Regions from separate parts of the Allobosea spartocytisi genome, predicted to be linked through region 2. Evidence: riboswitches for the same ligand, from Rfam matches in the RefSeq annotation. Region 2 holds a riboswitch; the other holds the start of a gene.
The links. Region 2 has a riboswitch for cobalamin ahead of IED13_RS16330 (TonB-dependent receptor plug domain-containing protein). Riboswitches for the same ligand answer to the same signal wherever they lie in the genome.
Positions count from the first base shown of each region.

Region 1 (5,315 bases), on a different contig from region 2:
GTGAGGCGCCCGTCGCGGGCTTCGCTCGTTGCCCAGGGCCGGTCGAAATGATGGCCGACGCGCCGGCCGACGCCCTGCACCACGAGCCGCATCGGCTTGCCTGGCACGGCGGTGAAGCCCTTGAGGCGCAGCACGCCCTCGGCCTCGGCTGCCTTGGCGACGCGCGCCGTCAGTTCCTCCGGCGTGAGGCCCGCCGGCAGCGGCACGGCGACCGAGTCGAAATCGTCATGGTCGTGATCGTGCTCGCCCTCGCCGTGATGCGAAGGGCGGGCGGCGAGATCGCTCTCGGCCGCGGCACCGAGGCCGACGATCAGCGCCGGCTCGACCTTGCCATGGGAGGTCTCGACGATCTTGATTGCCTTGGGCAGATGCTCGGCGATCTCAGCCTTGACCCGCGCGCGACCGGCCTCGTCGACGAGGTCGCTCTTGTTGAGCAGGATGAGATCCGCGCAGAGGATCTGGTCCTCGAACACCTCCTCCAGCGGGTTGTCATGTTCGACGGAGGCGTCGGCCGCCTTTTGTGCCGCGAGTGCCTCCGGATCATCGGCGAACTGGCCCTCGGCCACGGCCGGCCCGTCGACCACGGCGATGACGCCGTCGACCGTGACGCGCGAGCGGATCGCCGGCCAGTTGAAGGCGGTGACGAGCGGCTTCGGCAGGGCGAGGCCGGAGGTCTCGATCAGGATATGCTCGGGCGGGTTCGGCCGATTCAGCAGCTTCTCCAGCGCCGGCACGAAATCGTCGGCGACGGTGCAGCAGATGCAGCCATTCGGCAGCTCGACCACGTCCTCGTCGCTGCAGCCGGCGATGCCGCAGCCCTTGAGGAATTCGCCGTCGAAGCCGAGATCGCCGAATTCGTTGACGAGCACGGCGAGCTTCTTGCCCTGCGCGTTTTCGAGGAGGTGGCGCACCAGCGTCGTCTTACCGGCGCCGAGGAAGCCGGTGATGATCGTGCAGGGCGTCTTGCCGAGATTGGCGGTCTGCGGAGCGTTCATGATGTCATCCTTGCTGGCGCGCCGGCAAAGGCGGCACGCGCGCGACCACGCCCTTGCGGAAGGACTGCGGTCGTTCTTTCCAGGGAACGATGCCGTTGGCGCTGGCGGCATAGGCCTCCGCCGCGCCGACGATCTCGTCGAGATGGGTGTCGGTGTCGAGGTCGCCGATCAGATAGGTCCATTTGCCGTCGGCGCTGAGCGCGATGGTGCAGGGCCGCTTGCAGACGGCGAGGCATTCGACGGGCAGCACGGGGATCGTGCTACCCTTGGCTGCGAGCTGAGCGGCGAGGCGTTCGGCCAGCGCCAGCCCCGGCTGGTCGTAACCATCGGGGAGGTCGGCGCGGGCACGGCGGCAGGCCGTGCAGACATGAATGGTGAGGTCGCCCTCGGACATCTGGTTTGCCTTTCGCGCGGCGCCCGAAGGCACCGCTATCCTCAGGCCGCAGCCGCGCGGCGGCTCATCCAGGGCCAGAGCGTGCCGACCATGAAGGCGGTGACCAGCCAGAGCGCGGCCTGGATGCCGAGCGACAGCGAGGTGAAATGCGCGGCGAGCTCGGCCGGCACCTTGCTCTCCGGCGTCGGCGCATGCGGCGCCCCGACGAGATGCGGCAGCAGGATCACGACGACGGCCAGGAGCTTGAGCCAGGGCGCCTCGTAGCGCAGGAACAGGAACAGCCCGATCGCGGTGGCGATGGTGGTCGCGAGCCACCAGAGCTGGCGCGCCTGCAGGGCGGCCGAGGCGGCTCCCGGCAGTTCCGGAGCGAGCCCCATTCCCGGCGCGAGGCCGAAAGCGAGGAAGCCGCAGGCGCCCCAGATCAGCGCGCGGCGCGGGTCGATGCTGTCGCCCGCCGCGAGCATGCCGGCCAGCAGCAGCGCCGCGAAGCCGATCGCGGTGCCGATGGTGGCGACGCTGGTGAAGAGCATGCGCTGGGCACCGTCTTGCGGCTTCCATTCGTCATGCTCCGCCCCTTCGGCGTGATCGGCGCCGCCATGGGCGAGGATGATGCGGGCTTCGCCCTGCGCGAAGGCGAGATGCGCTCTCGCTCCGTCGCGCATGGCGTTTTCATAGGTTTCCGCCTTGAGGATCAGCGGGGTGGTGGTGACATGCTGCAGGGCGGCGACGATCAAGCCAGCCAGGAGCCCGGCCAGGATGCTGACCGTGAGAACGCGCGTGACCATGATGGCTTTCCCTCAGTGGCAGGGAAAGGCGAGGCCGTGGCGGGTGTCGTGCGCGGCGTTGTGGACATTCGTCGAGGCCGCGAAACCGGTCGTATAGACCAATGCGATTCCGACGATGAGGGCGGCGGCGACTGCCTTCACCCGCTCCGAGACGCTGATCTGTGAGGTGGAAACCGAAACGGTATTCATGACTGTTCTCCGTAGCCGCCCCGCCGGCAGCCGGTTGGATCGTTGCGGGTCGACGGCAGGTCTCCTGGCTCGCGGATTTGGCGCCCTTGTGCCGCCTTCCCGGAGCGTGCGCTCCAGTGGCCGATGGCGAAGGACATCCGCTTACAGTTGCGGGGGCAGCCGCGGTCTCGCACCGCGTTCCCTTTTCACCTCCTCGCGGAGGCACCGTCAGCGACGATCATTAGCCTTCGGCGGACTGCTGTGCAATGCAAAGGACGTGTCATCCGCGAGCCCTCATCCTGAGGAGCGCCGCAGGCGCGTCTCGAAGGATGCTCCAGATGGTTCCGGAGCTTTCTGGAACATCCTTCGAGACGCCGCTCACGCGGCTCCTCAGGATGAGGGCTCGTGAAACCAGCGGCCGATGCGATGCAGAAAGAAATCCCCCATCTCACCCTCGTCCTTGGCGGCGCCCGTTCCGGCAAGAGCCGCCATGCCGAGGCGCTGATCGAGGCGTTGCCGGCGCCCTGGAGCTATATCGCCACGGCCCAGGCCTATGACGACGAGATGCGCGAGCGCATCGCCGAGCATCGCGCCCGCCGGCCCGCCGGCTGGCAGACGGTCGATGCACCGCTCGATCTGGCCGAGACCATCGCCGCCCAGCCGGCGGGCCGTCCGATCCTGGTCGACTGCCTGACGCTTTGGCTCACCAATCTGATCCTCGCAGAGCATGATACGGCCGCCGCCCGGGAAACCTTGATCGCTGCCTGCGAGCGCGTCTGCGCCCCGCTCGTTCTGGTCGGCAACGAGGTCGGCCTCGGCATCGTGCCGGAGAACGCGCTCGCCCGCCGCTTCCGCGACGAGGCCGGGCGGCTGCATCAGGCGCTTGCGGCGCGCGCTGCCAGCGTGGTCTTCATGGTCGCCGGATTGCCGATGCGCGTGAAATGATGCGGATGAAAAGATGACCGACAGCGAAGATGCCGCCCGCCACAAGGCGAAGATGGAGAAGCGCAAGGCGGTGCAGGACGCCGAGGTCGCCTCCAAGACGCTCGAGAAGGGGCTCCTGATCGTCAACACCGGCCCCGGCAAGGGCAAGTCGACGGCGGCTTTCGGCCTGATCCTGCGCGCGCTCGGCCATGGCTGGCGCATCGGCGTGGTGCAGTTCATCAAGGGCGCCTGGTCGACCGGCGAGCGCCGGGCGCTCGAAGCCTTCGGCGATCAGGTGAGCTGGCACAGCATGGGCGAGGGCTTCACCTGGGAGACGCAGGACAAGGCCCGCGACATCGCCGCCGCCGAGCGCGCCTTCGCCAAGGCCAGGGAGTTGATGGCCGATCCCAAGATCAGATTGTTGGTGCTCGACGAGCTCAACATCGCCCTGCGTTACGACTATCTGCCGCTCGCCGAGGCGGTCGAGGTGCTCCGCGCCCGCCGGCCGGACCTCCACATCGTCGTTACCGGCCGCAACGCCAAGCCAGAGCTGATCGAGGCGGCCGACCTCGTCACCGAGATGACGCTGGTGAAGCATCATTTCGCCGTCGGCGTGAAAGCGCAGGAAGGGATCGAGTTCTAACGTTGCCTCGCAGGTTGGCACGGGAAGCCGGAAGCGTCGTCTTTCTGGGACGTGACTTCGGAGGTCCCGGTCGAGGCGCGAGGATCCCTCTCCTGGAAGGAGAGGGCAGGGCGAGGTGTGGGAGTCGGACCAGTTCCGCTAGTGCTCACAGCGCGGCTGGATTCAAGCCGACCTTTTCGCTCCGAACACCTCCCCCTACTCTTCTCCTGGAAAGGAGAGGAGTTCCCGAGCCTCTTGACGAGGGCGGCATTCGCTCTCAAATTGAATCTGAATTCAAGTTCAATTCGGAGCCCGCATGGCCGACGGAACGCCAAAGCAACCGCGCAAGGCCGGCAAGCGGGAGGCGATCCTCTCCGCCGCGCGCGGGATCGTCTCCGAAGTCGGCTTCCACGAGACCTCGATCGCCGCGGTGGCTTCCGCCAGCGGCGTCTCGACCGGCAGCGTCTATTCCTATTTCGCCTCCAAGGCCGAGCTGATGGCCGAGATCGTCGCTATCGTCTCGACGCGCGAGCTCGCCGTGCTGCGCGAGATCGCCGCGAGCGATGCTCCCGTCACCAAGCGCCTGACCGCCGCGGTCGAGGCTTTCGCCCGGCGCGCCTTCGCCAATCGCCGCCTCGCCTGGTCGATGATCGCCGAGCCCGCCGACCCGGCGGTCGACGCGACACGGCTTGACTATCGCCGCGAGATCGCCGGCATTTTTCGCGCGCTCGTCATCGAGGGCGGCAGGCAGGGGGCTTTTCGCCCCGTCGATCCGGACGCGGCGGCCGCGATGATCGTCGGTGGCTTCATGGAGGCGCTGATCGGCCCGCTCTCGCCGGAGCGCGCGATCACGCCCGAGCGCGGCCGCGAGATTGCCACGGCTCTCGCCGATCTCTCCCTCGCCGCGCTGATCTCCCGAGAAGGACAGGCCACATGAGCACGCTCGACGCTTACGGCTACGATACGCACGAGGTGCTGAATCAGGCGCCGGCGCTGGCGGATTACGATGCCTTCGCGGCGGATCCGGCTCTCGGCCGCATTCTCGATAGCTTCGGAGCCGGCTGGTTCCGCGAGCAGGCGAGCGTGGTCGGTGGCCATGTCGGGTCGCAAGCGGTCCAGGACCTGGCGCGGCAGGCCAATCGCAGCCTGCCGGAATTGCGCACGCATGATCGCTGGGGCCGGCGCGTCGACCAGATCGAGTTCCATCCGGCCTGGCACGAATTGATGGGCCTCGCGATGCGCGATGAGTTCCATTCCTTGTGCTGGACCAGGCCGCACCAAGGCGCGCAGGTGGCGCGTGCCGCAGTCTCCTATCTCTGGAACCAGGGCGAGAACGGCATCTGCTGCCCGCTCGGCATGACCTATTCGGCCATTCCCGTGCTGCAGCGCGATTCCGCGCGCTGGGCCGAGTTCGGCCGGCTGGTCAT
Region 1 covers NZ_JACXWY010000003.1:59,568-64,882, reverse strand. The annotation lists gene cobW (cobalamin biosynthesis protein CobW) at 1-995, opposite strand, end outside; gene IED13_RS05660 (DUF1636 family protein) at 1,000-1,389, opposite strand; gene IED13_RS05655 (CbtA family protein) at 1,431-2,174, opposite strand; gene IED13_RS05650 (CbtB domain-containing protein) at 2,187-2,363, opposite strand; cobalamin riboswitch at 2,401-2,586, opposite strand; gene cobU (bifunctional adenosylcobinamide kinase/adenosylcobinamide-phosphate guanylyltransferase) at 2,769-3,287, shown strand; gene cobO (cob(I)yrinic acid a,c-diamide adenosyltransferase) at 3,301-3,909, shown strand; gene IED13_RS05635 (TetR/AcrR family transcriptional regulator) at 4,205-4,825, shown strand; gene IED13_RS05630 (acyl-CoA dehydrogenase family protein) at 4,822-5,315, shown strand, end outside.
Region 1: another riboswitch for cobalamin. It lies ahead of IED13_RS05650 (CbtB domain-containing protein); the one in region 2 lies ahead of IED13_RS16330 (TonB-dependent receptor plug domain-containing protein).

Region 2 (5,315 bases):
CTGAAGCAGATCGGCGTCACCGCCGACATCCGCCTCGTCGAAGGCGGCACGCATTGGACCACGACGAAGGCTGGCGACTACGAAATGGCGGTATCGCTCGCGACCAGCGACACGATCGACCCGGATCAACTCGTCGGCTTCCTGCTCGTCAATCCCGAGCGCGCCAACGCCTATCATACCGAGTGGAAGAACGAGCGCGTCAACGAGCTCTATGAGAAGGAGCGCGTGACGGCCGATGGCCCGGAGCGTGGCAAGATGTTCCAGGAGATCATCAAGCTCGCCCATGACGGCGCACCCTCAGTCTTCCTGTTCTACCCCGGCACCTCCTATGCCTATCGCAACAATGTCGAGGGCTTCGAGGTGCTGCCGACCTCGAACTTCCGCCTCGAGGACGTCAAGCTGAAGTGACGGAAGGGCGCTGCCGCGCCCTTCCTCGTGCACCGCCATGCTGATCTACATCGTCAAGCGTCTCGCCCAGCTGGTGCCGGTCCTCTTCGGCATCACTCTGGCCTGTTTCCTGCTGCTGCGCGCCCTCCCTGGCGACCCCGCGACGCTGCTCCTCGGCGCGCGCGGTGGTCCCGAGGAGATCGCGCTGATGAAGCAGCGGCTCGGCCTCGATCTGCCGCTCTGGCGGCAATATCTGCTGTTCCTCGCCGATATCGGCTCGGGCAGCCTCGGCCGCTCGGTCGTGCATGCCCGACCGGTGATGCAACTCGTGCTGGAGCGGCTGCCGGCGACTTTGTGGCTCGTCGCCTATTCGACAGTGCTCGCCGTGGCGATGACGGTGCCGCTCGCACTCTGGTCGGCGATGCGGCGCGGCGGCCCGGTCGATCTCGCGATCAAGCTCGCTTTCACCATCGTCATCGCGATGCCGTCCTTCTGGCTCGGGCTGATCTTCGTCATCCTCTTTGCGATCTGGCTGCCGCTGTTCCCGACCTCGGGCTATGGCGATGACCTGCTCTCGCGTCTGCACCATACGACGCTGCCGGCACTCGTCATCGCGCTGGCGACCGCCTCGCTGACGATCCGCAGTCTGCGCAGCGCCATCCTCGCCGTGCTCGGCTCCGACTACGTCACGACGGCACGCGCAAAAGGCGCCGGCACGGGCCGGCTGATGGGCGTCCATGTGCTGCCCAATGCGCTGATCTCATCGATATCGGTGCTTGGCGCTCATACGAGCTGGGTGATCGGCGGCACGGTGGTGATCGAGACCGTCTTCGCCCTGCCGGGGCTCGGCTCGCTCTTCGTCGAGTCGATCTTCTCCCGCGACTATCCGCTGATCCAGGGGCTCACCATCGTCTTCGCCGTCCTCGTCGTGCTGATCAATCTGGCGACCGATCTCGCTTATGCGCTCGCCGATCCGCGTATCAGGCTGGAATGAGCCAATGAGCCGCTTCCGCTCCAATCCGAGCCTTTTCGTCGGGCTCGCCATGCTGGTTCTGCTCGCCGGTTTCGTCGCGCTCGGCCAGATCTGGACGCCGCACGATCCCTTCGAGGTCGACTATGGCAACACGCTCCAGCCGCCCTCCCTGGCGAACTGGTTCGGCACCGATGATCTCGGGCGCGACGTCGCCTCGCGCGTGCTGGCCGGCGGCTATGTCGACCTCAAGGTCGCGCTGATCTGCGTTGTCGCGCCGGCCCTTCTCGGCGTGATGATCGGCGCGATCTCCGGTTTCATCGGCGGGCGCGTCGACACCTTCATCATGCGCATTACCGACATCTTCTGGGCTTTCCCCTTCTATGTGCTCGTCATCGCCATCGTCGGCGTGCTCGGGCCGGGCGAGGCCAATCTCTACCTGGCCTTCCTTCTGGTGAACTGGATCTCGTTCGCCCGCATCGTACGCGGCGAGGTTCTGGTGCTGCGCAATCTCGAATTCGTCCAGGCGGCGCGCAGCCTCGGCTGCACGACACCGCGGATCGTCACCGCCCATATCCTGCCGAATGCGGTCAATCCGGCGATCGTCTACGCGATGGCCGATGTGGTGCTGACCATCCTCGCCGTGACCTCGCTCAGCTTCCTCGGCCTCGGCATCCAGCCGCCGACACCGGAATGGGGACTGATGATCTCGGACGGACGCCAGTTCCTGTTCGATGCCTGGTGGATCGCGACCTTCCCGGGTTTCGCGATCATCTACACCGGCGTCACCTTCGCGCTGATCGGCGAAGGCCTCGACACCGCCCTTCGGCCCAAGGGCTGACCTCCTTTTCCGATCCGCCTCCGACAGGTGCGCCATGAGCTTTTTCGATACGGATGAAAACCTGCAGCGCATCGGCGCATTGCTGACGGCGAAGGCCGAAGCCATCTTCCGCGAACGCGGCGTCCCGGCCGAGCAGTTCGGCTTCGTGTTGCTACAGCCAACCAGAGATAGCGGGCGGCCGAAGGGCGCTGCCTTTCGGCCCGATTGGCGCAGCTATCCCTGCTCGCTGGTCAAGGTCTTCTTCCTCGTCGCCGCGCAGGCCGCACTTGAGGCAGGACAACTCACCGAGCACGAGGAACTGGATCGCGCCATGCGCGACATGATCCTCTGGTCCTCCAATTCGGCGACAAACTATGTCATCGATCTGCTATCCGGAACGACCGGGGACACGCTGCTTTCCGAGCCGGAGATGACCGAATGGGGCGAGCGGCGCCAGATGGTCAATCGCTTCTTCGCGCAGCTCGGCTGGCCGGAGCTAGTCGGCATCAACCTCAATCAGAAGCTGATGGACGACCTGCGCTATGGCCGTGAAAAGATCGGCCTCGATTGTTCGCCGGCCGGGCACAATGCGCTCACGCCGATTGCCATGGCCCGTCTGATGCATGCGATCTTCCATGGCTCGGTGCTGACCGAGGCGAGCCGAGAGAAGGTCCAGAATCTACTCGCCCGCGATCTCGCTAGTCCCTTCCTGCCGCGAGGTGCCTATCAGGTCACGGGCTATCTCGCGGGCGGCATGCCTGCCGGAACGCAGATCTGGTCGAAGGCGGGACGCACCCGCTGGCTCGGCGACGAGCGCGCCGATTTTCGACGCCACGACGCGCTTCGAGCCGTTCTGCCAGATGGTGCCGAGTTCATCCTGACGGTGTTTTCGCAAGGCGAGGCGATCGCCGAGGACGACGGGTTTCTGCCGCAGCTCGGATCCATCGCTGCGAAGGAGATCCTAGACCTCTGATCCGTGTTGCAATCTCATCGAGAGTTCAACACGACGCGACACTGACGGTGGAACCCGCACCCTAGAGAACGCTGCCCGCTGAAGGCAGCTTGCCGAGGGAGCACGTCCCTCCGAAGCTGGGTTTTTGCCGAACGCGCCGCCGAAATACCACACAATAACAGACACTTACGCCACGAATTTGCGCGCGAGATCCGATCCCAACTCGGCTCGGCACGACCGCGCCACATTGCCAATTGACCCCGCCACTTTTCCGCCTTACTCGTAAACGCGACGGTTCCCTCACGGGATCAAAAGGGAACGCAGTGCGGATGATTTGCCATTCTATGCTGCGGCTGCCCCCGCAACTGTAAGCGGCGAGCCTTATCGCCATACGCCACTGGGACCTCGGCCCTGGGAAGGCGGTGACAAGGCGACGACCCGCGAGCCAGGAGACCTGCCGTCAGTCGTGGTCACACGCGAACACGTTCGAACGGGGTGTTTCGATCGCTGCTCGACTGTCTGCTCCCTGCCGGGAGTGAACGGGAGATCGCGTTCGCGGTGACGTGCCACAGACGTCAACGCCCGAGGTCTCATCGTGATCCGCCTTTCCGGAGCCGCGCAGCGCGGCTCGTCTTCCGTCATCGCATTGTCCCTTGCCGCCGGTGCTACGTTGCTGGCTCATCCCGCCCGTGCCCAGGCCCCCGGCGAAACCATCGCGCTCGACCAAATCGTCGTCAGCGCGACCGGCACGCCGACTCCGGTGCGCGAGGTCGCGAGCTCCGTCACGGTGGTCACCGCTCAGGAGATCGAGCAGCAGCAGCGCCGCACCCTGCCGCAGGCGCTTGCCGCTGTGCCGGGGCTGAACATCGTCCAGATCGGCGGTCCGGGCGGCCAGACCTCGGTCTTCATGCGCGGCACCAACTCGAACCACGTCAAGGTTCTGATCGACGGCATTGAGGCGAACGACCCCTCGACGCCGAACCGCTCCTTCGACTTTGGCTCGATGTTGACCGACGACATCGAACGCATCGAGGTGCTGCGCGGCCCCCAGAGCGGCCTCTACGGCGCCAACGCCATCGGCGGCGTGATTTCGATCACCACCAAGCGTGGCGAGGGTCCGCCGAAGGCAACGGCGCGCATCGAGGCCGGATCGCACGGCACTTTCAACCAGGCGGCCGGATTCAGCGGCGGCGACGATCGCTTCAATTACGTCTTCAACGTTTCCCATATGCGCTCGGACTCAACCGATTCGGTGCCGCCGAACCTGATCCCGCCGGGCGTGCGCGTTAAGCCGAACGCTTATGACGCCTATAGCTATTCCGGGCGCCTCGGCTTTGCGCTGACCGACACGCTCAGCGTCAACTGGGTCGGCCGCTATACCGACGGCCAGTTCCGCTCGACCTACGATGCCGGCTTCCCGGGCCGGCCGACGCCCTATCGAGCACTTTCGAACTACGCCCAAGCCTTCACTCGCGGCGAGGTGGTCTGGGACCCGCTCGGCGGGCGCTTCGTAAACCGGTTCGGCATCTCCTACTCGAATCAGGACCGTTCGAACCGCTCGCCCAACGCCTTCGGGATCCTTGGTTTGCCGACGGAGAACCTTGGTGAGCGCATGAAGCTCGACTGGCGGGGCGATTTCGAGATCGCCAAGGGCCATATGCTGATCGGGGGGCTCTCTTGGGAGCGCGAGCGGCTGGAGACCCCCAGCTTCACGGCCTCGAACGGCAACAAGGCGGCTTACCTTGAGTATCAGGTCAGCTTCGCCGATCGGTTCTTCCTCGCAGCGAACATCCGCCACGATCACGACGACAGCTATGGCGGTCACACCACCTATCGGATCGCGCCGGCCTATATCGTGCCGGGCACCGAGACGAAGCTGAAGGCGAGCTATGGCACCGGCTTCAAGGCGCCGACGCTCGCCGAGCTGTTCATCGACTACCGGCCGGGCTTCAACTTCTTCGGCAACTCGAACCTCAAGCCTGAGGAGAGCAAGGGCTGGGACATCGGCTTCGAGCAGCCGCTCTTCGACAAGCGCGTCCAGTTCGGTGCTACCTGGTTCCAGAACGATATCGAGAACCTGATCGTCACCAATGCGGCGCGTAACTCCTATGCCAATGTCGGCAAGGCCGAGACGAAAGGGGTCGAAGCCTTCGCCGCGCTGCAGATCTCCGAGCAGTTGCGCGTCC
Region 2 covers NZ_JACXWY010000009.1:195,182-200,496, forward strand. The annotation lists gene IED13_RS16310 (ABC transporter substrate-binding protein) at 1-408, shown strand, start outside; gene IED13_RS16315 (ABC transporter permease) at 446-1,381, shown strand; gene IED13_RS16320 (ABC transporter permease) at 1,386-2,198, shown strand; gene IED13_RS16325 (serine hydrolase) at 2,233-3,150, shown strand; cobalamin riboswitch at 3,405-3,605, shown strand; gene IED13_RS16330 (TonB-dependent receptor plug domain-containing protein) at 3,725-5,315, shown strand, end outside.